DNA from 4 places in the Kitasatospora sp. NPDC114501 genome. Region 2 is predicted to be linked to each of the others. Evidence: riboswitches for the same ligand, from Rfam matches in the RefSeq annotation. Region 2 holds a riboswitch; each other region holds the start of a gene.
The links. A riboswitch is a leader RNA that binds a small molecule or an ion and turns the genes downstream of it on or off. The one in region 2 is predicted to bind cyclic di-AMP.
Positions count from the first base shown of each region.

Region 1: linked by a shared signal. The riboswitch ahead of ACZ7RU_RS23080 (glycoside hydrolase family 16 protein) and the one ahead of ACZ7RU_RS29550 (M23 family metallopeptidase) in region 2 are both predicted to bind cyclic di-AMP.
Region 3: linked by a shared signal. The riboswitch ahead of ACZ7RU_RS03890 (LysM peptidoglycan-binding domain-containing protein) and the one ahead of ACZ7RU_RS29550 (M23 family metallopeptidase) in region 2 are both predicted to bind cyclic di-AMP.
Region 4: linked by a shared signal. The riboswitch ahead of ACZ7RU_RS36690 (transglycosylase family protein) and the one ahead of ACZ7RU_RS29550 (M23 family metallopeptidase) in region 2 are both predicted to bind cyclic di-AMP.

Region 1 covers NZ_JBVKDS010000012.1:132,210-139,490, reverse strand. The annotation lists gene ACZ7RU_RS23090 (IclR family transcriptional regulator) at 1-156, shown strand, start outside; gene ACZ7RU_RS23085 (hypothetical protein) at 331-1,167, shown strand; gene ACZ7RU_RS23080 (glycoside hydrolase family 16 protein) at 1,311-2,627, opposite strand; cyclic di-AMP (ydaO/yuaA leader) riboswitch at 2,629-2,795, opposite strand; gene ACZ7RU_RS23075 (phenolic acid decarboxylase) at 3,261-3,590, shown strand; gene ACZ7RU_RS23070 (alpha/beta hydrolase) at 3,678-4,820, opposite strand; gene ACZ7RU_RS23065 (TetR family transcriptional regulator) at 5,157-5,777, opposite strand; gene ACZ7RU_RS23060 (SDR family NAD(P)-dependent oxidoreductase) at 5,916-6,680, shown strand; gene ACZ7RU_RS23055 (GNAT family N-acetyltransferase) at 6,837-7,281, opposite strand, start outside.
Region 2 covers NZ_JBVKDS010000017.1:195,481-202,761, reverse strand. The annotation lists gene purB (adenylosuccinate lyase) at 1-14, shown strand, start outside; gene ACZ7RU_RS29555 (MFS transporter) at 22-1,563, opposite strand; cyclic di-AMP (ydaO/yuaA leader) riboswitch at 1,918-2,055, shown strand; gene ACZ7RU_RS29550 (M23 family metallopeptidase) at 2,059-3,090, shown strand; gene ACZ7RU_RS29545 (APC family permease) at 3,489-5,039, shown strand; gene ACZ7RU_RS29540 (DUF2470 domain-containing protein) at 5,057-5,776, opposite strand; gene ACZ7RU_RS29535 (RidA family protein) at 5,966-6,394, opposite strand; gene ACZ7RU_RS29530 (IclR family transcriptional regulator) at 6,419-7,168, opposite strand; gene ACZ7RU_RS29525 (sugar kinase) at 7,200-7,281, opposite strand, start outside.
Region 3 covers NZ_JBVKDS010000002.1:67,312-74,592, reverse strand. The annotation lists gene eno (phosphopyruvate hydratase) at 1-1,103, opposite strand, end outside; gene ACZ7RU_RS03890 (LysM peptidoglycan-binding domain-containing protein) at 1,401-2,306, opposite strand; cyclic di-AMP (ydaO/yuaA leader) riboswitch at 2,312-2,478, opposite strand; gene ACZ7RU_RS03885 (cytochrome P450 family protein) at 2,700-4,025, opposite strand; gene ACZ7RU_RS03880 (SDR family NAD(P)-dependent oxidoreductase) at 4,303-4,725, shown strand; gene ACZ7RU_RS03875 (nucleoside triphosphate pyrophosphohydrolase) at 4,730-5,773, opposite strand; gene ACZ7RU_RS03870 (protein kinase domain-containing protein) at 6,743-7,281, opposite strand, start outside.
Region 4 covers NZ_JBVKDS010000035.1:632-7,912, reverse strand. The annotation lists gene ACZ7RU_RS36715 (TetR/AcrR family transcriptional regulator) at 1-460, shown strand, start outside; gene ACZ7RU_RS36710 (helix-turn-helix domain-containing protein) at 539-1,405, opposite strand; gene ACZ7RU_RS36705 (ATP-binding protein) at 1,824-2,399, shown strand; gene ACZ7RU_RS36700 (DUF397 domain-containing protein) at 2,799-3,062, opposite strand; gene ACZ7RU_RS36695 (sirohydrochlorin chelatase family protein) at 3,631-4,590, shown strand; cyclic di-AMP (ydaO/yuaA leader) riboswitch at 5,033-5,195, shown strand; gene ACZ7RU_RS36690 (transglycosylase family protein) at 5,182-6,504, shown strand; gene ACZ7RU_RS36685 (hypothetical protein) at 6,765-6,965, shown strand; partial or broken gene ACZ7RU_RS36680 (substrate-binding domain-containing protein) at 7,088-7,281, opposite strand, start outside.

The DNA of each region.
Region 1 (7,281 bases), on a different contig from region 2:
GCGCTCGCCGTCCCGGGCGCGCCGACGCCCACCGCGCTCTCGGTCTCCGGACCGGAGGCCCGCATCCGGGCCCTGGAGGAACAGGCCGGGGCCGCCTCGCTGGTACCGGTGATGCACCAGATCGCGACCCGGCTGGGGCAGGTCCTCGCCCCCTGACCGCCCGTCAACCCCCGCTGCGGGCCGATGCGGTCGGGGCTGCCCGTCGCGTCATCCGTTCGGGCGGACGACGGGCGGGTTGCCACCGGGCCCGGGCGGCGGCTCCGCCACCCTGGTGCCGACGCGGCCCGCAACGGCGCGGGCGGCCGGGATGCGAGGGCAGGGTGAGCGGGGATGGAGCAGCAACACCGGGGCGTGCGGGACGGCGTACGGGGCGGTGAGGTCCGGGGCGGCGACGCACCGGGTGGCGAGTGGCCGGGCGGTGGCGGGCAGGGCCGTGGCACGCGGCGCACCGCGAGAGGCCGGAGGTTCGGCGGGGCCGGACTGGTCGCGGCCGTGGCGGCGGGGTGCGCGGTGACGGTGCTGGCCACCGACCCGTCCTGGGCACTGCGACGGCCCGAGCCCCGGCCCGCGCTGGAGGTCGTGGCGGGCCCGGCCATGGCGACCACCCTGCCCGCGCCGTCGACGCCCGAGGCCTCCACCCTGCCCGCGCCGTCGACACCCGAGGCCTCCACCCTGCCGGCCCCGGTGAGGCCCGGGACAGGCACCGGGGCCGGGTCCGGGACGTCCGAGGCCTCCACGCTGCCCGCGCCGGCCGCCGCTCGGACGTCCGACTCCGACCTGGAGGTGATCCGGCTCGACCCGGACCCGGCCACGCCCGGCGGCACCACCACCGTCCACGCCTTCGTCGGCAACGGGGGCCCGGACACCACCGCGTCCCCGTTCACGGTCGTGGTCGCCCTGCCGGAGGGCGTCACCGCGGAGGGCCCGTACTTCCCGTCCGACTGCCAGGTCATGGGCCACGGCCGCATCGTGCGGTGCGTGTTCGGCCCGGGTCTGCCGGAGGCCCGCAGCGCGACCGCCCTCATCCCGGTCCGGCTCGACCCGGGGCTGCCGGCGGGCAGGTTGAGCGGCGGAGCGGTCACGGTGCGCAGCGCGGACGACCGGAACGAGGCCAACAACCGGCAGCCGTTCGACATCACGGTGGTCGAGACGACCGCCCGTTCCTGAGCCACCTGGTCCCGCCGGTAGGAGCGGCCCTACCGGCGGGACCCTCCCGTCCGCGGAACCCTCCTGTCGACGGGATCCTCATGCCGACGGGGGGCCGCCGGCCCGGCCGTCCTCCCGGCGCCAGTCCTGCCGGAGCGCCGGTCCTACCGGTAGACGCGGACGTAGTCGGCGGCGAAGGTGATCGGGGCGGTCCCCTGCGGCGCGGGGTGGTACTGCCCCGCGCACACCGAGAGGTTGAGGATCAGGTACGCCGACCAGGTGGCGCCGACGCCCTTGCCGTCCGAGAAGACCTTGACGCCGTTGACGTACCAGTCCACCGAGTTGGCGCCGTAGTAGGTGCCGATGGTCACCCACTGGTCCTTCGCGATCGCGCTCGCGTCGGTGTAGTACTTCCCGTTGCCCGGGTTGACGTGGTTGGTCAGCTCCAGCAGGTTCGGGTTGTCGGGGTGGTACTCGAAGGAGTCGATCTCCCCGTTGCCGTTCTTCCAGGTCCACAGGGCCGGCCAGGCGCCGCTTCCGGCGGGCAGCTTGACCCTGGTCTCGGCGTAGTCGCCGGTCTTGACCTGGAAGCCCTCGCCGGAGCCCTCGGTGGTCAGGAAGCCGGTGTTCCAGGACTGCTTGCCGTTCTCCAGCACCGGACCGCCGGACGTGGCGGTGAAGGTGGCGACACCGTTGGCGACGCTGACGTTGTTCCTGTTCAGCCAGTCGAGCTTGTTGTCGTCCGGGTTGTGGTTGCCGTACCGGTACGCGGTGCTCTTGTCGCCGACCCAGCGCTGACCCCAGCTGATCGCACCGTTGAACTCGTCCGACCAGGTCAGCGACTTGCCGGCGACCGGGGAGGCCGGTGCCGGGGCGCTCGGGCTCGGGGTGGTGCTCGGCGTCGGGGTCGACGTGGCCGTCGGGGTCGTGGTCGGCGTGGTGGTCGCCGTCGGAGCCGGGGCCGGGGTGGACGTCCCGGTGGCGGAGACCACCAGCTGCTGCGAGGGCAGGTTGTGCCAGCTGCCGCCGAGGTCCTGCCAGAAGCCGAACTCGGTGTACGTCCCGGCGGGCAGGGTGCGCGCACCGCTGGTGAAGTTGACCCCGCTCGGGCAGATCTGCACGTTGGAGGCGTTGCCGGGGAAGTCGAGGTTGGTGCCGCGCGCGTCACGCACACCCACCCCGACGGTCTTCGCGGTGAAGCAGGCCGAGGAGTGCAGGCCGAGCGAGGCGGTGGTGGCCTTGCCCGCGACCATGGTCGCGGGGGCGAGCCGGTCCTGGGTGACGGTCGGCGCGGTGGCGGCCTGGGCACCGCTGACGGACGGCAGGCCGAGCAGGCCGGCGCCGCTGATGGCGAGCGCCCCGGTGGCGGCGAGGGCGGCGTTGCGGCCCCGGTGGGACGGACGGGCGTGGCGCGGGCCGCGACGGCGGGCGGCCACGGGGGCGAGCACGGGCCGGTGCGTGGAGCTGGCAGGCTGGGGCATGGGGTGACCTCTGCGACGCCTGCGAGGTGAGCTGTCGGGTTCGGGCTGAGGTTGCCCGGCCGCCGGTGGGACGGCTTCACCCCTAGCCGCGGCCCGCACGCGGGAGGCGTACGGGCCGGGCGCTGACCTTGGTTCCCCCGCTCCCGTCCGCTGTGGTGCTCGGTGACCCGCCGGCGGGTGGACAGGACTCGGCGTCCCGGCGGCGGGGTCCGCGAGGGCGGACGACCGTTGCAGGCTAGGCAGGTCGTCCGTGAACGGACAACCCGGCCCGCCCCGTTGTCGCGCAGCTCACAGTGGTGTCGATCAACGACGCAGGGTGGCAGCCGAGTTGATCGGTTTCCGGGAGGGGGCCGGGCCGGGGTTCCGCTCCGGGCTCGCCCGGGCCCGGTCGGCCTGGTCGTGGGTGCCGTCCGCGCCGGTCCCACACCCGGGCGGCGGCCTCGTGGTGACCTGGCGGCGGCGTGGTGGCAGCGTGGTGGCGGACCGTACCGTGGCGAGTGCCTGACCGAGTGGGCCCGGTCGGATAAATTGGGAGTCTGACATCATCCGCCGTGCACAAGAGCGGCGAGCCCGACCGGATGCTCGCCACGACCCGACAGACACGACCTGACAGAGACGAGGACCCGCCCCACCATGACCGCGCCCCTGCCCGCCTTCGCCGGCCGCACCTACCTCTTCCAGGCCGACAACGGCGCGGCCTTCCGCAACACCTACTCGGCCGACGGCACTCGGCTGCGCTGGGAGGGCCTCGGCGAGTCCGCGGGCCAGTGGGAGGACGTGCGGCTGCACGTCGCCGAGGTCGCACCGGAGATCTACTTCGTCAGCTGGACGGAGCAGAGCGGGATCACCGTCAGCCATGTGATGGACCTCGGCAAGCTGACGGTGCGGGCCTTCTGGACCTTCGAGGGCGAGGGCGGCCGGGTCGGCGAGCTGCACACCGGGACGCTGGAGCGAGTGGCCTGAGCGGCGGGACGATCGAACCCCCGGAGCCACCGCTCCGGGGGTTCGGTCGTTGAGGTCCGCTCGATCGGGCTCGCGCTCGTTCGGGTTTCAGACGGTCTGGTTCGGCACCTTGAGGTGCTGGGACAGCCACTCCAGCGAGGACGGCAGCAGGGCGCTCCAGGTCTCGAAGTTGTGGCCGCCGTTCTCCAGCATGCTGTACGAGACCTTCATCGGGCTCCGCACCGCGTCGACGAAGGCCTCGGTCTCCTGCCGGTAGCCGCCGTCGCCCCTCTTGGTGCCGGCCAGCAGCACGGACACCTTCGGCTGCGGCAGGTTCTTCAGCCGCCACATCAGGTTGGCCTCGTCGCGGCGCTGCTTGCTGCCGCCGAAGAGGTCGCCCGTGGTCGGGTCGTCGGCGGCGTCGTAGTAGGCGGAGAGGGCGACGGCCGTCGGGAAGACGTCCGGGTGGCGCATGGCCAGCTTGAGCGCGCAGTAGCCGCCGGTCGAGTTGCCCATGAAGGCCCAGGCCTGCGGGTCGGTGGAGACCCGGTAGCTGGCCTGGATCGCCGAGGGCACGTCCTTGGTGAAGTAGGTGTCGGACTGCGGGCCGTTCGGGACGTCCTCGCACTCGGTGTCCTGCGGCAGCGCGGGCGAGGGGCGCACCAGGACCATGACGGTCGGCTGCATCCGGCCTTCCTGCAGCAGCTTGAGCGCGGCGCCCGGGTAGTTGAAGCGGGTGATCAGGTTCTCCGCGATTCCTGGGAATCCGGTGCTGACGATCACGGCCGGGAACTGCTTCTGGGCGTACTCCGGCTGGAAGTACTGCGGGGGCAGGTAGACGTAGCCCTCGGTGGACAGCCGGCTGACCGCGCCGTCGATCCGGACCTTGCGGATCTCACCGGACTGGCTCGGCTCGCGGCCCATCGCCCCGCCGCCCTTGACCGAGGCCTGGCCCATCGTCTCGACCATCAGCCGGCCGGAGGCGTCCGCCTTGTTGTGTATGACCACCGGGCCGGTTTCGCCGGTGCCCAGCAGGTCGTCCCAACTGCTGTAGAAGGCGAAGTAGTTGTTCGCGACCAGGCCGAGGGCCGCGAGCACCGCGAGCTGGGTGGCGAGCAGGGCGCCGATCCGGCCGAGCACCGCCTGCCAGGTCTTCTTCGCGAGTCTGGGCCACAACCAGACCGTGCCGACCATCATCACGACCGCGACCAGCGCGGTCAGCGCCAGCACCTTGTGGCTCGTCAGACCCATGTCCCGCTTGCTCCCACGCCTCGAACTCCAGCCCCCTCCGCTGGGGACATCCGGGGAGGTCACCCCGGTTCCCCCGCCGGGGCGCGAGGAACAACCCTAACGCCAGCTGGGAGAAAGCCGATCGCGGCTGGGAGGTGACGGGGAGTGGGGCGGACGGATGACAACGTTCAGATAACAGATTTCGAAAGTTGTCATCTGAAATCTGAACTCTGAAATCTGTTACCTGTCAGCCGTCGGTGCCAGCCGCCGGCTACCGCCGGGGCGCCGACCCGTGGCAGCCGGCAGTTGGCAGTCAGCAGTCGGCAGCCATCCAGGGTGGAGCCGAGCCCCGACGGCTCAGCCCATGCGCTCCCAGAGCCGGAGCCCCGCCGTGAGCTCGCGCATGCAGCGCGCGCCGAGGTCCTGCGGGGAGCCCGGACCGTCGAGGGGCGCCTCGGAGGACGCCCACTGCTCCAGCGCCACCCGGATCGCCGCGGTCGCGGCGGCGGAGGCCAGCCGGATCTCCAGCGGGTCGGTGCCGTCCGGGCACCGCTCGGCGAGGGCCGTCCGCAGCCGCTCCTCCGAGTCGGCGTGGACGCGCTGCCAGGTGGCGTTCAGCTTCGGATCGCGCAGCAGTCCGCGGGCCCACCGCATCATCTCGGCCCGCGCCTCGTCGGCCGGGGTCAGCGACGCGACCGCCGCACGCTCCAGCGCCTCGCGCAGCGGCAGGTCGGCGGGGCTCGCCGCGAACAGCTCCACCCACTCCTGCCCACCCGCCGCGAGCAGTGGGGCGACGGCGTCCTCCTTGACGGAGAAGTACCGGTAGAAGGTGCGCAGCGAGATGCCCGCCACGCGGGCGATCTCCTCGGCGGTGGTCGCCTCCGTGCCCCGCTCGGCGAAGAGCGCGGCGGCAGTACGGGCGATCTCCAGTCGGGTGGCCTCACGGCGGCGCTGGGTCAGGGTCGGACGTCCGGTCACGGGCCCCAGCCTACGCGGGCGGATGCCAGGGTGGCATGTAACGACAACATGGCATGGTGAGACTCGTTGGCGCAGCGTGCCATATCGACGTACCGTGTCTCACGAGGTCGAGAGACCGCGAACGAACGGAGTACCACCATGGAGCGCTTCAGCGGACGGAACGTCCTGATCACCGGCGGCGGCTCGGGCATCGGCCAGGCCACCGTGCACCGGATCCTCGCCGAGGGCGGGAAGGCCGTCGCCGTCGACGTCGACGAGGACGGCCTGAAGAGGACCCTGGACCGTGCCACCACCGAGGGCACCGCGGACCGCCTGACCATCCAGGTGCTGGACGTCTCGGACGAGGCGGCCGTCGTCGCGGGCGTCGCCGAGGCGATAGCCGGCCTGGGCGGCCTGGACGTGCTGGTCAACGCGGCCGGCATCCTCCGCTCCTCGCACACCCACGAGACCAGCCTGGAGTTCTGGAACAAGCTCCTCGCGGTGAACCTGACCGGCACCTTCCTGATGACCCGCGAGGCACTCCCCACGCTGCTCGCCGGCGGCAGGGGCGTGGTGGTCAACTTCAGCTCCACCTCCGCGAGCTTCGCCCACCCCTACATGGCCGCGTACGCCGCGACCAAGGGCGGCATCCAGTCGTTCACCCACGCCATCGCCTCGGAGTACTCGAAGCAGGGCCTGCGCGCGGTCTGCGTCGCGCCGGGCAGCATCGACAGCGGCATGACCCACGACCCGGGCCTGCCCGCCGACGCCGACTTCAGCCTGCTGGCCAAGCTCTCCCCCGCCCTCGGCCAGGGCTTCGCCGGCCCGGAGACGGTGGCCGGCGTGATCGCCATGCTCGCCTCCGACGACGGCGCCTTCGTCACCGGCACCGAGCTGCGCATCGACGGCGGCACCCACATGTGACCCGTCGGCCGACCACGGTCCGGTGGAAGACGGGGCCTGTGCCGCCCCCCGTACGGCACAGGCCCGCCTCCGCGTTCCCCCGGCTCTCCCCGACGCCGCCACGGGGTGCCGGGGCAGGCCGCTGCTCCGGTCCCGTACCGGGTGCGTCGGCAGCGGTCAGCCGAGGGGCTTCTCCAGGAGGACTTCCCGGGTGACCCCCTCGGCGAGCAGGTCGCCGGGCTGCGCGAGCGGAGCGAAGCCGTGGCGGCGGTAGAGGGCGAGCGCCGCTTCGTTGCCGGGGAGCTCGGCGAGGCGCGACGTGGTGCCGCCGGTGGCCCGGGCCCAGCGCTCGACCTCCGCGACGAGCCGGTCCGCGACGCCCTGGCCCCGCGCCCGTCGGGCGACCCAGAGCGAGCGCAACTCCCTTACACCGTCCGGCGATCCAGGCATGCCGCCGACCAGGCCGACCGGGTCGTCGCCCAGGAGGGCCGCGACGTGGTGGGCGTCCGGGCGGCGGAGCCGGTCGTGCCAGCGGCCCTCGCCGCCCTGGTGCCAGTCGGCGAGGCCGGCCTTGAAGGCCTCCGGCGCATCGGTCAGGGCGGCGAGGCGTAGGCCCCGCCAG
Region 2 (7,281 bases):
GCGACATCCTCTGACGTCTGATCAGTTCCGGGCCGAGGGCCCCGCCGCCGGACCGGTGGCGGGGTTCTCGCGCGTCGTGGGGACGTGGCCCGGGTCGAACGGCGGGGTGGTGGTGCCGCACGGCCAGTCGCAGTTCGGCTCGGCCACCGGCTGCTCCTCGGGGGCCAGCACGTTGCCCCGTACGGTCGCGAAGGCGATCAGCCCGCCGGCGGCCAGCAGGCCCGCGCAGATCAGCATCGCGGTGTGGAAGGCGGAGTCGACCGAGGCGGGCACCCGGTAGGCGTCGCCGCTCAGCCCGGCCAGCGCCGGCAGGGCGGCCACCGCGAGCAGGCCGGCCGCGCGGGCGGCGGCGTTGTTGACCCCGCTGGCGATGCCCGCGTGCCGGACCTCGACGGCCGCCAGCACGGTCGCCGTGAGCGGCGCGACCAGCAGCGTCATCCCGCAGCCCATCACCGTGACGGCGGGCAGCACGTCCACCCAGTACGAGGAGTCCGGGCCGGTGCGCAGCATCAGCAGCACCCCGGCGGCGCACACCATCGGGCCGACGGTCAGCGGGACGCGCGGGCCGATGCGCTTGCCGAGGCGGCCGGCCCGGGCGGACAGCGCCAGCATCAGGACGGTGATCGGCACCAGGGCGAAGCCCGAGACCAGCGGCGAGAACCCGGACACGATCTGGAGCTGCACCACCAGCAGGAAGAAGACGCCGCTGAACGCCGCGTACACGCACAGGGTGACCAGGTTCACCGCGGTGAACAGCCGGGAGGAGAACAGCCCGAGCGGCAGCATCGGGTCGGGGGTGCGGCGCTCGACGGCCACGAAGGCCACGCCGAGCGCCAGCCCGATCGCCCCGCTGACCCAGACCGCGGGGGACAGGCCCTCGCCGGCCGCGGTCAGCGCGTAGGTGATCGCGCCGAGGGCGACGGCGGCGAGCACGGCGCCGAGCACGTCGAAGCGCCCGGCGGCTCCCTCGTCCCGGCTCTCCGGCACCGAGCGGGTGGTGACCGCGATCACGGCGGCGGCGAGCGGCAGGTTCAGCAGGAAGATCCAGCGCCAGCCGGGGCCGTCCACCAGCCAGCCGCCGAGGAAGGGGCCGACCGCGGCCGACACCCCGCCGAGGCCGGACCAGAGGCCGACCGCCGCCGAGCGGTCGTCAGGGTGGAAGACCGCCTGGAGCATGGCGAGCGAGCCGGGGGTGAGCAGCGCGCCGCCGATGCCCTGGACGGCGCGGGCGGCGATCAGCACGTGGATGTTCGGCGCGGCGGCGCAGGCCGCGGAGGCGATGGCGAACCAGACCACGCCGATCAGGAAGACCTTGCGCCGCCCGTACCGATCGCCGAGCGCGCCACCGAGCAGGATCAGGCCCGCCAGGGTGAGCAGATAGGCGTTCAGCGTCCACTGAAGGGACGCCAGGGAGGCGCCGAGGTCGGTGCCGATCCGGGGCAGGGCGACGTTCACCACGGTGCCGTCGAGCATCGCCATGCTGGAGCCGAGCACCGTCGCCAGTAGTACCCAGCGACCCTGCGCGGTGCCCAGGCGCAGGGTGCCGGCCTCGGAGGTGGCCACGGGCGAATCCTGCGCTGCTGAGGCGCACGTGACAAGGGTCACCGGTGGGTGTGTTGGGGTTGGGCGGTGGGTGAGCGGGTGGGTGCGCAGCGTGGCCGATCTCGGCGCAGGGTCGCGGATCAGTGGCGGGGGGTGAATGGATTGTGTACGCACCGTGCGGCCCGGCCTGCGGAGGGTCACCGGTCCAGGGGGGATCGTTGCCGTTTCAAGAGATCGACATTGCTTCACCCGAACGGATGGGTTTTAGTTCAGCGACCGCCCGGCCAGTCCGGACGGATCCGCCGGGTGGAACGCCGAGTCCTGCCGCCGCCCGGTGGTTCGAAACGAACTCTGTACGGCAGGAGCGGGGGACCCACAGGTAAGTCGCCGGACCGGAGTTCGCGCCTCAGGGCGCGGGCGTCCAGGACCGGCTAGGGGTGAAGCCGCGCATGCGGCCGGGCAACTCCAGCCCGAACCCGACAGCTCACCTCGCAGGCGTCGGAGAGGAAAAATTCCATGCCTGCTCAGGCTCGTCGTATCGCCCTGCCCCGCGCCGCCCGCATCGGCATCGCCACCGCCGTCACCGGCGTGTCCTTCGTCCTCCCGCTCGTCACCGCGGTGAGCGCCCAGGCGCACACCGCTCCGGCCGCCCCGGCCGCCGCCTCCACCGAGGCCAAGCCGGCCGCCCCGGCCGCCGCCCCGGCAGCCCAGGCCGCTCCGGCCGCTGCCCAGGCCGCGCAGGAGAGCTACCGCGTCGTCAGCGGCGACACCCTGTCCAAGATCGCCGACGCCAAGAACGTCGACGGCGGCTGGCACGCCCTGTACGAGCAGAACCGCTCGGTCGTCGGCGCCAACCCGAACCTGATCTTCCCGGGCCAGCAGCTCGCGCTGAAGGGCCACGCCGCCGCGCCGTCCGCCGACGCCGCTCCGGCGAAGCCCGCCGCTCCGGCGAAGCCCGCCGCCCCGGCGAAGCCCGCCGCTCCGGCCAAGCCGGCCGCTCCGGCGACCCAGGCCGCCAAGCCGCAGGCCCAGGTCCAGGTGAAGACCGAGGCCGCCAAGCCGTCCGCGCAGCTCCAGACCCAGGCGCAGGTCGCCGCTCCGGCCGCGGCCGTGACCGCCACTCCGGTCGCCGCCGCCACCTCCGGCTACGTCGCCCCGCTGGCCAACCCGAAGCTGGGCACCGCCTACGGCGTGGCCGGCTCGATGTGGGCCTCCGGCCACCACACCGGCCAGGACTTCGTCGCCGCGACCGGCACCCCGCTGCGCGCCGTCGCCAACGGTGTCGTGGTCAAGGCCGGCAACGGCGGTGCCTACGGCAACGAGGTCGAGATCAAGCTCGCCGACGGCCACTACGCCGAGTACGCGCACCTCTCCTCGATCGGTGTGAAGATTGGTCAGACCGTCACCGTCGGCCAGCAGATCGGCCTCTCCGGCGCCACCGGCAACGTGACCGGCCCGCACCTGCACTTCGAGATCCGCAACGGCTCGGAGTACGGCTCGGACATCGACCCGGTCGCCTACCTGCGCGCGCACGGCGTCGCGCTCTGACCCGGAGCCGCTGAGCTTCCAGGGTTTCAGGAACCACCGCTGCTGCGGGGCGAATCGATCCTCCGGGATGGTCATGTCGGGTGACCGCTCGACCGGGTGATCGCCGCACAGTGGACATGGGCGCGGGACACGCCCAGGCCGGCCCGGCCGCACGGGGACCTCCTCGTGCGGCCGGGCCGGCCGCTGTCGTTTCCGGGGCCGGGTCCGTTCCGGGGCTGGGTCCGTTTCCGCGCCGTTCGGCCCCGCCATGCCGTTCGAGCGGTCGAACACGGCGTCAACTCCGCTGCTCCGCCGGGTGGTCGTCGGCGCCGCGGGTGCCTTCGGCGCGCCATGCTGGCGGACGGTCATCGCCCGGCCGGTCCGGTCGGTCGGGCGGGTCCGGGAGGCGAGGAGGCCGGATGGCGGTCCGGAGCGGGGACGTGACGGAGGAGACGGTCGGGAGGGACCGGCCCGGGTCGGGCGGGGTCGACCGGTTGAAGGCGGACTCGGTCGGCCTGGTCGGTGTGGTGTTCATGGCACTCGCCACCGCCGCCCCGATCACCGCGATGACCGGCAACCTGCCGATCATCGTCGGGCAGGGCAACGGTGTCGGCGCGCCCGCCGCGTACATCGTGGCGACCGTGGTGCTGACGGTGTTCTCGGTCGGGTACGTGGCGATGGCCCGCCACATCACCGCGGTCGGCGCGTTCTACGGCTACGTCTCGCACGGGCTGGGCCGGGTGGTCGGGATGGCCTCGGGCCTGCTCGCGGTGCTCGCGTACGTCGTCACCGAGGCCTCGGCCCTCGGCTTCTTCGCGTACTCGCTGCGCGGGCTGGTCCGTTCGCAGCTGGGGGTGGAGCTGGGCTGGGGCTGGTACGCGCTGTTCGGGGTGGCGGCGATCGGGGTGATGGCCTGGTTCGACCTGCACCTGACGGCCAGGGTGCTCGGGGTCGCGCTGGTGCTGGAGATCGGGGTGCTGGGGGCGGTCTCGTTCGCGGTGCTGTTCTCCGGCGGCGGGCCGGACGGGATCGTGCTCGACGCCGTGAACCCGCTGAACGCGCTGAAGGGGGTGGGGAGTTCGGGTGCGGCGGCGGCCGGGCTCGGCCTGTTCTTCGCGTTCTGGTCCTGGGTGGGGTTCGAGTCCACCGCGATGTACGGCGAGGAGTCCCGGGATCCGAAGCGGGTGGTGCCGCGGGCGACGCTGGTGTCGGTGATCGGGGTCGGACTGCTCTACGTCTTCGTGTCCTGGATGATCGTGTCCGGCAACGGGGTCGAGCAGGCGGTCGCGGTGGCGAGCGGCGGGGTGCCGGGCAAGGACGGCAACAGCCTGTTCTTCGACCCGCTCGGCGTGCACCTGGGCGCCTGGGCGGTGAAGGTGTTCCAATGGCTGGTCGTCACCGGCTCGTTCGCCTGCGCGATGGCCTTCCACCAGTGCGCCGCCCGGTACCTGTACGCGATCGGGCGGGAGGGGCTGCTGCACCCGGCACTCGGCCGCACCCATCCGCGGCACGGCTCGCCGCACGTCGCCTCGGTGGTGCAGTCGGTGATCGCGGTGGGGCTGGTGGCGGGGTTCCTGGCGGCCGGGATGGACCCGTACGCGCACCTGTACACCCTGCTGGCGCTGCTCGGGACGATGGCGATCCTGGTCGTGCAGACGCTCTGCTCCTTCGCCGTGGTCGGGTACTTCCACGTGCGGGGACGGCACCCGGAGACCGCGCACTGGTTCCGGACGCTGGTCGCGCCGCTGGTGGGCGGGGTGGCGATGGCCGGGGTGGTGGTGCTGCTGGTGCTCCACAAGGACGCCGCGGCCGGGGCGGCGGCGCACACGCTGGTGTTCCGGCTGATCCCCTACCTGGTGATCGGGGTGTTCGCGGGCGGGGTGGGGCTGGCGCTCGCGGTGCGCCGGTGGCGGCCGCGGCTGTACGCGCGGATCGGGCGGGTGGTGCTGGAGGACGCCGTCGAGCGGTGACGGCCTTCGGCCGGCGCTCAGCCGCGGTGCACCGGCAGGCCGTACTGGGCGGCGGACAGCAGCTCGTGCATCCGGTGGCCGAAGTCGTCGGTGTCACGGGCGGGTTCGGGGAAGACCAGGCGGACGTCGCGGTGGCCGTGCGGGTGGTCCAGGCGCAGCACCAGGCCGTAGCGGTCCAGGGCGAGCGGGCGGACCTCCGGGTGCCGGGCGAGCACGGCCGGGTCGAGCAGCCGGGTGAGGACGTCGAGTGCCTCGGCGTGGTCGTCGGCGAAGTGGGTGAGCAGCGCGGCCTCGTGGCGGGCCAGCGGGTCCGGGGCGGCGAGGGCGAGGTCGGCGGCGGTGATCGCGCCGGTGCCGTACGGGGTGGCGAGGACGGCGTGGGCGACGTCCACCCGCAGGTGCACGCTGAGGCCGTCGTCGGCGAGGTGGGACAGGTGCAGCCGGCCGGCCAGGGTGAGGCGGGCGCGGACCCGGTCGCGGACCGCGACGGGGGCGACGTCGGTGACGTCGAGGACGACGGCGAGGCCGTCGGTGGCACCGGCGGCGGCAGTGGTGAGCGGGTCGTCCAGGGCGGTGCGCAGTCGCAGCCGGGAGCCGTGCACGGAGACCGGGGTGTCCAGGTGGTGGTGCTCGCCCAGGGCGCGGACGGTGAGCGAGGAGGCCGTGGCGAGCAGGCTGTGGATCCGTTCGGCGGTGGTGGGCTCGGGGACCTCGGGGTCGCCGGTGGGCAGGCTCATGGACGGACCTCCAGTTAGTTAGGTGAGCCTAACCTAATGTGCGGGTGGGAGTGTGGCAAGCAGGTGTCCGGGGCGGCGGGGGGCGGGTTTCGGGCACGTCGAAGGGCCCCGGGCACGTCGAAGGGCCCCGGGCCCGTCGAAGGGCCCGGACGCGCGGGCGGCGTCCGGGCCCTTCGGCGCGGTGGCGGGTCAGCCGATGACGGCCTGGGCGTCGATCTCGACCAGCATGGGCTCCTGCGGCAGCTCGACGAAGACGGTGGTGCGGCACGGCTTCACGCCGCCGGGCTTGACGTTCTCGTCGATGAACTCGGCGTAGACCTCGTTCATCAGCGGGAAGTCCGCGCGCTTGGTGAGGTAGACGCGGAACATCACCACGTCCTCGATGGTGGCGCCGCCGGCCTCGACGATGGCCTTGACGTTCTCCAGGGTGCGGCGGGTCTGCGCCTTCACGTCGCCGTGGTACAGGTACTCGCCGGTGGCCGGGTCCTGCGGGCCCTGGCCGGAGACCTGGAGGATCGGGCCCTTGCGGACGCCCTGGGAGAACATCCAGGCGGGGGCGGGGGCGCCGTCGGTGCGGATCTCGGTCTTCTCGCCGATCGGGGAGTGCTCGGAGGACATGGGCTTCCTTAGTTTGACTGGACGTCAGTTGTGGTCGGGGCGGCCGCAGTCGGCCGAGATCGCGCGGGTGGTGGCGAGCAGCTGGGGGAGCAGGTCCAGCACCTGCTCGTACGGCAGGACCACGTCCGGGACGGAGATCGAGGCGGCGGCGACCACCCGGCCGCTGGCGTCCCGGACGGGCGCCGCCACGCAGTTGATGAAGGCCTCGTGCTCGGCGTGGTCCTGCGCCCAGCCCTGGGCGGCGACCTTCTCCAGCTCGGCGAGCAGTGCCTCGGGGGTCGTCAGGGTGCGCTCGGTGTGGGGGGTGAAGTCGATCCCGGCCACCACCCGGCGCCGCTCGGGCAGCGGCAGGTCGGCCAGCAGCACCTTGGAGACGGCGGCGCTGTGCAGGGCGGCGCGCAGACCGATCCGGGAGTACATCCGCACCGGGTGGCGGGAGTCGAACTTGTCGATGTAGACCACCTCGCCGCCCTCGTACGCCGCCAGGTGCACGGTCTGGCCGGTGGTGGCGTTCAGTTCGGCCAGGTGCGGGGCGGCGATCCGGCGTACGCCGCGCTGCTCCAGGGCGAGACCGGAGAGTGCGAAGAGGCCGGCGCCCAGGTGGTAGCGGTAGGCCGCGTCGCGATAGACGAATCGTTCCTCTTCGAGGCTCTGGAGCAGTCGGAGCACGGTCGTCTTGTGGACGCCGAGCACCTCGGCGAGCTGGTCGAGGGAGCGCTCGCCCTCGCCGAGTTCGGCGAGGATGCGCAGCGCGCGGGTGACGGTCTGGCTCATCGTGCTCCGCTTCGAGGGCTGGGGTTCCCGCTCATTGTGCCCGGGCCCGGTCGGCGGACGGCGCGCGGTCGGTGGACGGCGCCTGGTCGGTGGGCGGGGACGGGGCGGCCGGG
Region 3 (7,281 bases), on a different contig from region 2:
GTCTCGCCGGAGCGGTGCGACATCATGCAGCGGTAGCCGTTGCGCTGGGCCAGCTCGACGGCGTCCAGGGTCTCGGTCAGCGAGCCGATCTGGTTCACCTTCACCAGCAGCGCGTTGGCGGTGCCGGTCTCGATGCCGCGGGCCAGGCGGGCCGGGTTGGTGACGAACAGGTCGTCGCCGACCAGCTGGACCTTGTCGCCCAGCTTGTCGGTCATGGCCTTCCAGCCGTCCCAGTCCGACTCGTCCAGCGGGTCCTCGATGGAGACCAGCGGGTACGCGGCGACCAGCTCGGCGTAGTACTCGATGAGCTCGGCGGACGTGAGGTCCTTGCCCTCGAACTGGTAGGCGCCGTTCTCGTAGAACTCGGAGGAGGCGACGTCCAGGGCCAGCGCGACGTCACGGCCGGGCACGTAGCCGGCCTTCTGGATGGCCTCGACGATGAGGTCCAGGGCCTCGCGGTTGGAGTCCAGGTTCGGGGCGAAGCCGCCCTCGTCGCCCAGGCCGGTGGACAGGCCGCGCTCCTTCAGCACGCCCTTGAGCGTGTGGTAGACCTCGACGCCCCAGCGGACGGCCTCGGAGAAGGACTCCGCGCCGATCGGGGCGATCATGAACTCCTGGATGTCGACGTTGGAGTCCGCGTGCGACCCGCCGTTGAGGATGTTCATCATCGGGACCGGCAGGACGTGGGCGTTCGGGCCGCCCAGGTAGCGGAACAGCGGCAGGTCGCTGGCCTCGGAGGCGGCGTGCGCGACGGCCAGCGAGACGCCCAGGATGGCGTTGGCGCCGAGCGAGGACTTGTCCGGGGTGGCGTCCAGGTCCAGCATGGCCTGGTCGATCAGGCGCTGCTCGGTGGCGTCGTAGCCGACCAGCTCCGGGCCGATCTGCTCGATGACGGCCAGGACGGCCTTCTCGACGCCCTTGCCGAAGTAGCGGTTCTTGTCGCCGTCGCGCAGCTCCAGGGCCTCGAAGGCACCGGTGGAGGCACCCGACGGGACAGCGGCACGACCCGTGCTGCCGTCGTCGAGGCCGACCTCGACCTCGACCGTGGGGTTGCCGCGGGAGTCGAGGATCTCACGGGCTACGACGACATCGATGGACGGCACGAGGCATCTCCTTGCGGAAGCAGGGTCCGGTCTGACGGTGGTGCTGTCAGCAGGACGATTGCGGAGTCGTTACGACCAGAGCCTAACCGCCCGGGCTCCCGGGACCACCTCCGCCTCGGTCCCGTCTCAGCGTGTGGCCCCGCTACGCACCGGTAGTTCACCTGCTTGTCCCAGCTTGTCCCACCGGAGCGGGCGAATACGGACGAAGGGGGCCGGTAGGACCGGCCCCCTTCGGACGGCGGGGTGGAACGGTGTCGGCGTCGTGCGCCGACGGGCGTCGGCACCGGAGCCGACGGCTCAGCCGAGGTGCAGCACCTGGCCGGGCATGATCAGGTTCGGGTCGCCGCCGACGGTGGCGTGGTTCTGGTCGTACAGCGCGTGCCAGCCGCCGGACACGCCCTGGGCGGCGGCGATGGTCGACAGGGTGTCACCGGTGCGGACGGTGTAGTCGTGGCCGCCGGCCTGCGGGGCCGACTGCGCGGCCTGCGGGGCGTACTGCGGCTGGGCGGCGGCCTGGCCGGCGTACTGCTGGTAGACGCTCTGGTGGCTGGTCCAGTACCAGGCGCCGTTGTTCTGGTACCAGTACACCTTGGCGTCGGCGTCCCAGCCGGCCTGGCCGGAGAAGCCCGGGGTCTGCGGCTGTGCCTGCTGCTGCGGGGCGGCCTGCTGGACCGGCTGCGCGGCGGGCTTCTGCACCGGCTTCTGGGCGACCGGCTTCTGCACGACCGGCTTCTCGGCCGGCTTGGCGGCGGGCTTCGGGGCCTGCTGCTTGGGGGCGGACTGCGGCTTGGCGTCCGAGGAGGTGTCGACCACGGCCGGGGCGCCGCCCTTGGTCAGGCCGGCCTTCTGGGAGCAGACCGGCCAGGCGCCCGGACCCTGCGAGGCCAGGACCTTCTCGGCGACCGCGATCTGCTGGGCCTTGCCGGCCTGGTTGGCCTGCGCCGCGTAGGCGGTGCCGCCGTACGCCTTCCAGGTGCTGGAGGTGAACTGGAGGCCGCCGTAGAAGCCGTTGCCGGTGTTGATGCTCCAGTTGCCGCCGCTCTCGCACTGGGCGACGGAGTCCCAGGTGGAGGCCGGGGCGGCGGAGGCGCCGGTGGCGGTGAGGAGCGGCATCGCGAGTCCGACGCCGGCCACACCGGCGACGGCGATGGCCTTCTCGGTCTGGGTGCGACGACGGTGACGGCCGGTTCCGACGAACAGCATGAAGAGGTCCCTCTCCGCACGCCTGCGAGGTGAGCTGTCGGGTTCGGACCGGGAGGTGGCCCGGCCGCCGTAAGCGGAAACGATTCCGCTCGGGCGGCTTCACCCCAAGCCGTGGGAGACGGCAACAAACCTGGGTCCCCCGCCCCTGCCCAGGGTCTGGTCGGTTTCCCGTGGCGCGGCGGGCAGGATTCGGCGTTCCGCGCACGAGGTCCGCAGCTGCGAACTCCAGGGAGAGTAGACAGAACATCAGACCAATCACAAGCTCATATCGTCGATATCACACGACAATTACGGCCCGTGTCCGATCGCCTACCAACAGCGGGGTTATGTCCGGATTGATGGTTGTTCACACCCCCGCCGGCAGGCGATCGGCGACGCCCCGTCAGCGTGGTCTCAGCGGCTCGCGGGCCCGGACGGGGCCTGCGGAGGCGTGTGCGGGGAGCGGCTCTCCGGACTGAATTCCACCGGCAGTTCGCGCAGCCCACGCATGATCAGACCACCGCGCCAGCGCAGGTTCTCCGGGCTTTCCGCGAGCCGCAGATCGGGCAGCCGGGAAAGCAGTGTGGCCAGCGCGGCACGCCCCTCCAGCCGGGCGAGCGGGGCGCCGATGCAGTAGTGGATGCCGTGCCCGAAGCCCAGGTGGGGATTGTCCGTCCGGGCCAGGTCCAGGGTGTTCTCGGCCGCGAACCGGGCCGGGTCGCGGTCCGCCGCGGCCAACACCACCAGCACCGGGTCGCCGACCGGGATGTCCACCCCGCCGATGGTCAGCGGGCGGGTCGCGAACCGCCAGGTCGCCAGCTCCACCGGCCCGTCGTAGCGCAGGAGTTCCTCGATCCCGGTCTCCAGCAGCGCGCTCTCCCCACGCGCCACCGACTCCTGCAGCAGCCGGCGCTGCTCCGGGTTGCGCAGCAGCGCGTACGTGCCGTTGCCGATCAGGTTCACGGTGGTCTCGAAGCCCGCGAACAGGAGGATGAAGGCCATCGCCGCGGCCTCCTTCTCGGTCAGGTGCTCGCCGTGGTCACTGGCCCGGATCAGGCCGGAGATCAGGTCGTCCCCGAGGTCCGCGCGCTTGCGGTGGATCAGCTCCAGCAGGTACGCCCGCATCCGCTTCACCGCCCGCCCCACGCCGCCGCGTTGGCCGCCGCCGTGCCGGATCATCATGCCGGCCCAGTCGCGGAAGTCGTCCTGGTCCTCGGACGGCACCCCGAGCATGTCGCAGATCGCGTAGATGGGGAGCGGGAAGGCGAACTCGTGGATGAGGTCCGCCGAACCGCGCTGTGCGAAGCCGTCGATCAGCCGGTCGGTGAGCTGCTGCACCCGCGGCTCGAACTCGGCCACCCGGCGCGGGGTGAACGCCTTCGACACCAGCCGGCGCAGCCGGGTGTGGTCCGGCGGGTCGATGTTCAGCAGGTGGGTCATCAGGTCCGCCTGCCGCTCCCCCGGGATGCCCACCCGGCCGGTGCGGTGCGCCTGCTCGCTGTGGTGCGCCGGGTTCTTCGACAGCCGGCCGTCCGCGAGCGCCTGCCGGGCGTCCGCGTACCGGGTCACCAGCCAGGCCTCGACGCCGCTCGGCAGGGTGGTGCGGTGCACCGGGGCGTGCTCGCGCAGCCAGGCGTAGGCGGGGTACGGGTCGGCGGCGAACTCCCAGGTGAACAGCTGCGGGGCGGGGGCGTCGGACGGCGCGGCGGCGGGCCGGGCGGGGTGGGGCTGAGCTGGCATGGACCGACCGTATCCGGTGCGACGGGACCGCCCTCCCCCGACGGACCGCGGCCGGCGCGCCAACGGCCGGTGGCCGCTCCGTTGCCGCCCCGTGGCCGGTTCCTGGACGGTCCGTGGCCGGTCCGTGGACAGCTCTTGGCCGACTCTTGGCCGCGGGGCGGGCGTGAGTCTGGTCACCTGAGGGGTAATCCCTGTTGCGGGGGGTCGGGACGTGCCTACGATCCTCCGCAGTACGCGTGGGCGCCGGTGCGGTGTCGCCCACAGGGAGGAGCAGACCATGCGGGTCAGCGGGTCAGTCGTCGTCGTCGCGGTCCTCGACGGCGGGTCGGGCGCGGGCCTCGCCCGCCGGTTCGCCGCGGCCGGCACCGTCGGCATGCTGATCGCCGACCAGCACGTCGGCATCGCCGAGGACCTCGCCGCCGAACTCGACCGGCCGGGCTGCCCCGTCGTCGGCGTCTGCGGCGACATCCGCCGCCCCAGTGACGTCGCCGCCCTCGTGGACACCGCCGAGAAGCACCTCGGGCCGATCGACCTGTTCGCCGTGGCCGGCCCGGGCGGCGAGCGGATCATCTCGCTGGCCGAGCTGCCCGACCACCTCGACCTGGAGCGGCTCGCCGAACTGGTCGTCCTCGTCGGTGAGGCCATCGGCGAGCTCGTCCCGCCGCAGCGGCGCCCCGAGCCCGCCGCCAAGGCGGCCTGAACCGCTACTCCCCGTCCGGCCCGAGGCCCTCGGCCGCGCGCACCGCGTCCCGGTAACCGCGCGCGGCCGACCGCAGCGCCGCGTCCACGTCCACCCCGGCGTCGTGCGCCCGCTGCGCCACCGCGAGCAGCAGCCGGCCCGCCGAGTCGGCGGTCAGCTCGGCCGGCAGCTCGTACGGCTCGTCCGGCACCCCGGTGAAGCCCGCCCGGCGCACCCGGGACACCAGCTTCGCCGCGTACGCCAGCGAGGGCAGCCCGGCCGGCACGCCGTCCAGCACCGACTCGCGGTCCGCCTTCTCGGCCGCCTTCAGCTGCTCCCAGTTCGCCTCCACCTCGGCGGCGCCAACGGCCTCGGCATCCCCGAACACGTGCGGGTGCCGGTACATCAGCTTCTCGACGATGTCCCCGGCCACGTCGTCGACGGTGAACGGCTCGGTCGGGTGCTCCTCGGCGATCCGGGAGTGGAAGAACACCTGCAACAGGACGTCGCCCAGCTCCTCGCGCAGCGTCCCCCGGTCCCCCTCCTCGATCGCCTCGACCAGCTCGTACGCCTCCTCGACCAGGTACTTCACCAGGCTCTCGTGCGTCTGCTCGGCGTCCCAGGGGCAGCCGCCCGGGGAGCGCAGCCGGTCCATCACCGTCACCAGGTCCAGCAGCCGCGACCCCGGCAGGTCGTACGAGCCCGGCAGCACCTCGATCTCCGGCACCTCGCCGGCGTGCTCCACCGCGAGCCGCGCCAGCGCGTCCGTCAGCCCCGGATCCCCGTCCGGGCTGCCCAGCCACACCGTCGGCCCGGCCCCGGCCGGCTGCCCGATCAGCAGCCGCGCCAGCGCGGGCGCCGACCCGGGCGGCACGGCCTCCACCGCCACCCCGGCCTGCCGCACCGCCGCCACCTGCGGATGCCCCTCGTCCCCCACCAACACCCGCCCCGCCGACCGCAACGCCTCCCACGCCGGCCACGCCAGCAGGCCGGGAGCCACCCGGTGGGTGGTGGTCAGCAGGATCAGCTTCGCGCCCGGGACATTCGTCGGCACAGCATTCGTCGTCACACTCCGAACCTACTCTGCCGCCCTCCGGGGGTGCGGCGGTACGGCGGTGCCGGACGGGATCCGCCGGGCCACCGGAGCGAGGCGGCGGGGGCCGAACTGACCGTCGGCGGAGCCCCGATCCCCGACCACCTCCCCCGGGACGGCGACCGCGCCGCCCGGGCCGAGGCCGCCGCCTGCGCCGCCCTGCACCGCCGCGCCGTCCGGCTGCTCCCCTGTCGGTTCGCCCTGGCCCTTCAGTCCGACGACAGGCTGCTGCCCGCCGTGGGGCGGTTCACCGAGTCGGTCGCGTCCTGCGAGGAGACCGTCGCCCTGTTGGAACGGTACGGGGGCACCCGACGATGCCACCGCGCTGGCGGACGCCCTCGACGACCTGGCGCTACGGCTCCGCGAGGCAGGCCGAACGGGAACGTGGCCCCGTTCCGCGAACTCGTCGACCGCGACCCGGAGGCCGGCCTGACCGGTCTCGGGTGGGTACTGCGAACCCTGGACCAGCGGCTGACCGCGGTCGGGGCGGAGGACGACGCCCTGGACGACTCCACCCGGCGAACCCCGGGGAACACCGCGGTGGTCCCGCCCATGGCCTCGGCAACCTGGCGCACCCGCTCACCCGGGCGGGGCGCCCGCTGCCCGCGCCGGCCGCCGGCGGGGAGGCGATCGCCCTGGTCGGCGGGCTCGGAGGAGTCGGCCGAGGCGCAGCCGTTCCCCGCCTGGGCCGTGTGGACGCGAGCCAGGACCCTCCGGGACCTCGCCCGGCCCGCCGAGGCGCTCGATCCGGCACGCGAACACGTCGGCGTACTCCGGCGCCTCCTCCGGCACGACCGGGCGTACGCCGCCGACCTCGCGAGGCCCTGCGCGACCTGGCCGGCCTCGTCGACCTGCTCGCCGGGGCCGGGGCGGACCCGGCCGAGGCGGCGGCCGCGCGGCGGGAGGCCGACGCCCTGGGCGCCGCGCCGGCCGAGGAGTCGCGGGTCAGCGCGGCGCCGGGGGCCAGGGCGTGGCGGCGGGGGTGAGGGTCGCGAGGGACTGGCGGAGGCGGCGGACGGCGGGGTGGTGGGGGCCGTCGCGGCGTTCGCGGTCGAGGAGCAGCGGGAGCAGCCACTGCCAGGCGTTGTGGGCGTCGCCGGTGGCGGCGAGCTGGAGGCCGATGCGTTCGCGCAGGTCGTAGCCGCGTTCGGGGTCGGTGTCGAGGCCGGACTCCAGGCGGGCGGTGTGGGCGGTGAGGAGTGCCTGGTACTCGGCGAGGGCCTCGGCGCCGTGGCCGAGCCGGTCGAGGCAGACGGCGGCGCGGTAGCGGTGGTCCAGGCCCTCGGGGCCGTGCGGGCCGCCGTCGGCGGTCGCGGCGAGGCGGCGGTACTCGGGGAGGGCCTGTCGGGGGTGGCCCTCGTGCAGCAGGGTGCGGGCGTAGATGGTGCGGATGGTGCGCACCAGCGGCGCGGCTTCGCCGAGTTCGGCCTCGGCCCGGGGCAGCAGGCGGGCGGCGAGGCCGAGCACCTCGGCGTGGCGGCCGG
Region 4 (7,281 bases), on a different contig from region 2:
GCTGCTGATGCAGTCCGCGACGCACCGGATGATGCACCAGGCACTGGCCGGCGCGCTGGCGGAACTGGCCCCCGGCTCCTCCCCCGACGCCCGGCTGGCCCGGGCGATCGACACCGTGCTCTGGCTGGCGCTGGACCACCCCCGGGTGATGCGCTCCCACCTGGCACTGATCCTCGACCCGGACACCGGCGCCTTCGTCCAGGACCCGGAGCAGCAGCAGCTCGGCGCCATCCTCCAGGGGCTGCTGCGGGACTGGGGCGCACCCGACCCGGTCGCCGAGCACGCGGTGCTGCGCAGTGCGCTGATGGGCGGCTGCATCGGAGTGCTGCTGCCCGGCGCCGAGATCCCGCTGGCACCGATCCGGGCCGACCTCTTCCGCCGCTACGAGCTGGCCTGGGAGCTGGGTCGCCCGCCGCACCCGACCCCGCCGGAACGCGAACGGCCGCCGGCCCGCGGCTGACGGCGGGTGGGCGGCCTGGCGAACCGCTACCGGGGGCCTCGCGAGGGAGGGGGCTCACAGGCCCCGGGCGGCAACGGCTCAGCGTTCCTTCAGGATCGAGGCGAGCAGGTCTATCGTGCGCTCCGGCGTGAGGCTGTCCACGCAGAGCCGCTCCATGACCTGGATGTAGGCGTCGACGTCGTCACGCTTGTCCAGGTAGAGCGCGCTGGTGAGCTGCTCCAGGTAGACCACGTCCGCGAGGTCCTGCTCCGGGAAGCGCAGGATCGTGAACGCCCCGGACTCGCCCGCGTGCGCGCCGAACCGGAACGGCATGACCTGGATCACCACGTTGGCCTGCTCGGCGACGTCGATCAGGTACTGCACCTGACCGCGCATCACCTTGGGCCCGCCGACCGGCCGACGCAGCGCCGCCTCGTCGATGACCGCCCACAGGCGCGGGCTGGCGCCCTCGGCCAGCAGCTTCTGGCGCCGCAGCCGGAGGCTGACCCGCCGCTCGACCTCCTCCTCGCTGATGACCGGCCGACTTTGGCCGAAAACCGCCCGTGCGTACTCCTCGGACTGCAGCAGCCCGGGGATGAACTGCACCTCGTAGGTGCGGATCAGCTGGGCGGCCTCCTCCAGGCCGACGTAGGTCTGGAACCAGCCCGGCAGCACGTCGTTGAAGCTGTGCCACCAGCCGGACTTGTTGGCCTCGCGGACGAGGCCGAGCAGGGCCTCCCGCTCGATGCCGTCGTCCACGCCGTACAGACTGAGCAGGTCGGCGACGTCGCGCTCCTTGAAGCTGACGCGGCCGAGCTCCATGCGGCTGATCTTGGACTCGGAGGCCCGGATCGCGTAGCCCGCGTCCTCGCGGGTGATGCCGCGCGCCTCGCGCAGGCGGCGAAGCTGCGAGCCGAGGAGGATCCGGCGGACCATCGAGCCGCCGCCCGGCTGAACTGTGGTCATGCGGTCGAAACCTCCACCTAGGGCAAACAGCGCACAGTCTGCCATCAGTTGAGCGCTCACGGTGCCGATACTGACGGATGTTCCTATCAGTTCCGCACTCCGTGCACCAGGATGCACGTGCATTCGGCGCTTGCATATGCCAATAGTGCGACTGCACGTGAATCGACTCTTGCATCTGCAGTGAGCGCACACCACCATGGTGCACGTGCACCTGCACATCCCTGGCAATCCCGCGGGCTCCGCGTCGACCCCACGCGCGACTCCGTGCACCGACCCGACGGCGTCCCCCGCGTCATCGGGCGTCCGAGTGCGCGGGCGCCTGGTCGAGGGGGCGGCCGAGCGGCCGAGCGAGTCGGAGGTGACCGGCATGACCCCGGCGGGTCCAGCCGTGTCCGCCCCCTTATGGGAGGAGCTCTTCATGAGCACCGGTACGGCTTTGGCGGTTGACCCCCTTGTGGTCACCTGTACGCTCGCTCCTCGCTTCGAAGCCGTCAGAACCGCGCGCGACTTCGCTCGAAGCACGCTCCAGCGCTGGAGCCTGACGGAGCTGTTCGACGACGTCGCGCTGGTGGCCTCGGAACTCGTGACCAACGCCCTCCGGCACGCGATCGGCGCACGGCCCGATCAACCGGGCGGCATCCAGGGCGAGTACGACTTTCCCGTGCAGCCGACCGCGGGCGGCCGGCTGCCGATCCGAATAAGCCTGGTGCACCGCGCACCCCAGGTGGTCTGCGCGGTGAGCGATCCGAGCAGCATCGGCCCGATCGCCCGGGAGGCCGACTTCGTCGCCGAGTCGGGACGCGGACTGCACCTGGTGGAGTCGTTCAGCCGCTCCTGGGGCTGGCACCCGCTGGGCAGCGGCAAGGTGGTCTGGGCGATGTTCGAGGCGGAGAAGGTCGACGGCTCCCCGCTGGACGGACACCCCGAACTCGGCGGCCGCTCACCGCTCGACGGCCCCGTCGAGGTCGGCGGACGGCATCGGCGCTCGGCCTAGGACGGGCCTCGCGCCCAGGACGGACTCCGCGCCGGACGGCGCGCGGCCGGTCGAGGGAAGCCCCGGGAGGACCACACCCCGGGCGACCCTTCCGCCAGGCCCCGCCGCGGATCTCCGGTGCCACGGAGCCCGGGACCTCCCGCGCCACGGACCCGCGAGCGGCTCAGGGCGGCCCGGCGGCCGGGCGAATCCGGCGGCGGCCGCCGGGGCGACGCCTCCGGATCGAACACCGCAGCGTCGGACACCGCAGCGTCGGACGCCTCCGGAGGAGCGACAACCGGGGCGGCGGTTTCGGGAGCAACGATTCCCGGAGCGGTGACATCCGGAAGAGAGAAAGACAAAGGCCGTCGTGGTGTCGGCACCCACGACGGCCCCCCGATGATGGAGCACGGCGGCCGGTCAGACCGCCAGGTGGTCGAACTCCCCGTCCTTCGCCCCCAGCAGCAGGGCCGCGATCTCGGCCCGGGTGTAGATGAGGGCCGGACCGTCCGGGAACCGCGAGTTGCGCATCGCCACATCGCCTCCCGGCAGCGCCGCGAACTCGACGCAGTTGCCCTGGGAGTTGCTGTGCCGGCTCTTCTGCCAGACCACCCCCTGGAGATCGGCCGCGGCCATCCCGTTGTAGGGGTCGTACGAGCCGTGCGTGTCCTGCGAGTCGTGCATAGAAATCTCCCGAAGAGCTCCGGAGTTGTCGTCCAGCGCGGCGCCCCCGGCGCCGCCGAAACGAACGGGCCGGCCCCGTACCGGTCCGGCACAACGCCTCACTTGACGCGATGATAGCCGCAGTGCACGTGCATCAGCACGGGACGTTGCAGGTGCACCAGGCCTTTTACCCGCATTCGCCAACTCTTCACGGCCCTTCTCCTGACGGTACGTAAACGGACATAGCCGATGAATCACCGGGCTCGTGATAACCGGCCGTGAGCACTTCCCCGCTGAATGTTGATCTTCGAGCGCCGGGAGTCGCACCCCCGTGACCCTGCGTCAAACCATCCTCGTGCTGTGAGACATCTCACGCACCCCAGGTGCAACGCCCGCCCACTCGGATCGCGTCGTGGTAACCACCGGAGACCGTACGGGGGTTGGGTGAGGAATGTCCGGATTGTAGGCAAAGCGCCCGGACCGGTGCCGAAGACGCACCGGGTTCGCACGGGGTCCGCACCGCGACCACGCGGATCCCGTCCGGCAGCCGACTGCAAGCCCGACGGGCCGATGTCCTACGATCTCCGGCATGAGCACCGCAGCCATTCCGGGCGCGCCACTGCCCGTCCGCACTCCAGGCTCCCGTGCGCGGGGGCGCCACCGTCGTCCCGAGCGCCCCGAGATCCCGGCCGGCGCCCCGGCCCTGGTGCTCGCCGTGCCCGCGACCGCCGGGCCCGAGTCCCGCTCGGTCGTCGAGGAACTGCTCTCGATCGTCCGCACCGAGCAGAACGGCGTCCAGACCGCGGTCGGCTACCTCCCCGGGAACGGCGCCGAGGGCGCGGGCGGCGAGGACCGCACGGTGGCCGAGCTGCTGGCCCTGGCCGCCGAGGCCGGGCTGCCGATGCCCGTCCTGGTGCCGCTGGTGCCCGGCCCGCACACCTTCCTGAGCGAGCTTCACGCGCTCGCCGCCGAGTACGGCGCTCCCGTCACCGACCCGCTGGGCCCGCACCCGCTGCTGGCCGAGGCCGTGCACGTCCGGCTGTCCGAGGCCGGGCTGGCCCGGGCCGACCGCGCCCGGCTGTTCGCCATCGCGACCGCCGCGGACGGCGTGGTGCTGACCACCGTCGGCGGCGAGGACGCGGCCGCCGCGGCCGGCATCACCGGCGTGCTGCTCGCCGCGCGGCTGGCCGTGCCGGTCGTCGCCGCCGCGCTCGACGTGCCCGGCTCGGTGGCCGCGGCCGTCAACCACCTCAGGGACACCGGCTCGCAGCGCCCGGCGCTGGCCCCGCTGGTGATCGGCCCGGAGGCGGACTCCGAGCTGCTCGCCACCGCCGCCGAGGAGACCGGCTGCCCGTCGGCCGCGCCGCTGGGCGCCTACCCGTCGGTCGGCCAGCTGATCGCCTCCACCTACCTGGCCGCGCTGCCCATGCCGTCCGCGGAGGACCTGGCGCGGGCCGAGGCGGAGGCCGCGGCCGCCGCCGAGGCCGAGGGGGCCCTGGAGGGCGTTCGCGGCGCCCACGCGGCCGCCGAGGGGTCCCTCGGGCAGTAGTCGACACCGCGCGCCGGTTCGCGCGCGCCGAAGGGCCCGGAACGGTTCGCGTTCCGGGCCCTTCGCATTGGTCCCGTACGGGAACCGGGCGCAAGGAAGTGGAATGTCCGTTCTGGCGCTATTTGAAGGGAAATAGGGAACGCGCGCACGGACACGTGAATCACGGCCGCCCCGCTCGCCTCCGGAGCACACTCTTCCGCGATTCAACGCGCCGTCATGTCACTCCTGAGGCATAGCCAGTTGTCGGTTTCCGCAACAGAATTGCTCGAAAACGATCATTTACGATCATGGTCGCCTGCAATTTTGGCAGTTCTCACTAAACCGTGATGCGCGTCACAGGCATTTGCAGTTTGAACTTAAGTCTGATTAACGTGCTCCCCGTTCGTGACCACACGAACCCGGTTCATCCGCAACGCCGAGTCCTGCCGTCGGATGTCCTGGCATCGCGAAAACGCACCACGGCAGGAGCGGGGGACCCACAGGTAAGTCGCCCCGGACCGATCTCCGGAACGGTCCAGGGCTAGGGGTGAAGCCGCGCTCACCGCGCGGCCGGGCAACTCCAGCCCGAATCCGACAGCTCACCTCGCAGGCGTGGGAGAGGACCGCGTCTTCATGCTGCCCACCAACGGCACCAGCCTGTCCAGCCGCACCCGCCGCGTGATCGCCGCCCTCGGCGTCGCGGGCGTCGGCCTCACCGTCCCCTGCCTCACCTCGGGCACCGCCTCCGCCGCCACCGTCGCCACCTGGGACAAGGTCGCCCAGTGCGAGAGCGGCGGCAACTGGAGCATCAACACCGGCAACGGCTTCTACGGCGGTCTCCAGTTCACCTCCAGCACCTGGTCCGCCTTCGGCGGCACCGCCTTCGCGGCGCGCGCCGACCTGGCCACCAAGGACCAGCAGATCGCCGTCGCCGAGAAGGTCCTCGCCTCGCAGGGCCCCGGCGCCTGGCCCGTCTGCTCCGTCAAGGCCGGCCTGACCAAGGGCGGCACCCCGGCCGCCGTCGACACCTCGGCGGGCTCCACGGCCGGCTCGACCACCGCCACGCCCGCCCAGGGCGCCAAGCCGGCCGCTCCGGCCGCGAAGCCCGCCGCCAAGCCCGCGCAGGCCCAGACCCCGGCCGCCAAGCCCGCCGCGCCCGCCCAGGACGGCGCCCAGGCCGCCACCGACTCCGCCGCCTCCGGCAGCCGGAGCGACTGGGCCCAGAAGCGCCAGCAGCAGGCCCAGGGCGGCGACTACACCGTGGTCGAGGGCGACTGGCTGTCCTCGATCGCCGACCGGCACAACGTGCAGGGCGGCTGGCAGCGGCTGTACGAGCTCAACCGCGGCACCCTGGCCGACGGCCCGGACACCATCTACCCGGGCCAGCACCTGTCCTTCGACGGCTCGTCCGCCGACAAGTCGGGCTCGGACTTCACCTGGTTCGACCGCTCGCAGAAGTCCGGCCAGTCCGCGGACGGCGGCGCCGTGAACGCCAAGCCGACCGCGCAGCCCCAGGCCCCGGCCGCCAAGCCCGCTCCGCAGCCCCAGACCCCGGCCCCGGCCCCGGCCGCCACCGGCAGCATGGCCGCCGCGGTGTCCTTCGCCGAGTCGAAGGTCGGTCAGGCGTACGTCTACGGCGGCACCGGCAACGGCGGCTGGGACTGCTCCGGCCTGACCCAGGCCGCGCTGCGCGCCGCGGGCATCTCCGTCCCGCGCGTCGCCGCCGACCAGGCCGCCGCCAGCACCCACGTCTCGCTGGACAGTCTCCAGCCGGGCGACCTGCTGTTCTGGTCCAACAACGGCAAGGACTCCGGCGTCTACCACGTCGCGATCTACGTCGGCAACGGCAAGTACGTCGAGGCCGCCAACCCGAGCTCGGGCGTCCGCGAGCAGACCATCGCCAACTGGGCCCCGGACTTCGCCGGCCGGGTCTGAGGACGGCGAACAGCCGACGGCTGACGGGTGACAGCTGACAGATTTCAGATAACAGATAACAGATTTCATCATCTGTCATCTGTCAGCTGTCACCCGAACGCTGACCACCCGCCACCCCCGGGGAGAGTCTGGTCGCTCTCCCCGGGGGTTCCGGCATTCCCCCCGGCCGCCCTGGCTCTGTCCCGCGGATCCGCCGAATCCCGTGGTGGACACCTCCTCCCAACGGGCATGCTGCTGCTCTGCACCCGAGGAGGAACCACATGACCCAGGTCACCGTCACCCTCGACGCGAATCTCGCGATCGACGCGATGATGCTCTCCGGCACCAAGAACCCACAGGACGCCGTCGAGCTGATCCTGCACGACTACCTGGCCCGCGGCCGCCGTACCGAGACCCGCACCGGCGAGGCCGCCGACGGACACCGGCTAACCGTCGACCGCCCGACCACCCAGGAGGGCTGACCTCCCGAGAGCCCGAGGCAGCCGACCGCCCCCGGACCCCGTCAGCCGACCGCGCGCACGCCGAAGGGCCCCGGAGAGCAACCGCCCTCCGGGGCCCCTGCGTCGGCCGTGACGGCCGGCGCTCAGCGCGCGCAGGCCCCGGTGGACCCGCGCATCACCAGCTCCGGCTGGAACATGAACTCGCCGCGCTGGACGGCGTTTCCGCCGACCTCCTCCAGCAACGCGTCCACCGCCGCCGTCGCCATCGCCTCGACCGGCTGGCGGATCGTGGTCAACGGCGGCTCGGTGAAGGCGATCAGCGGCGAGTCGTCGAAGC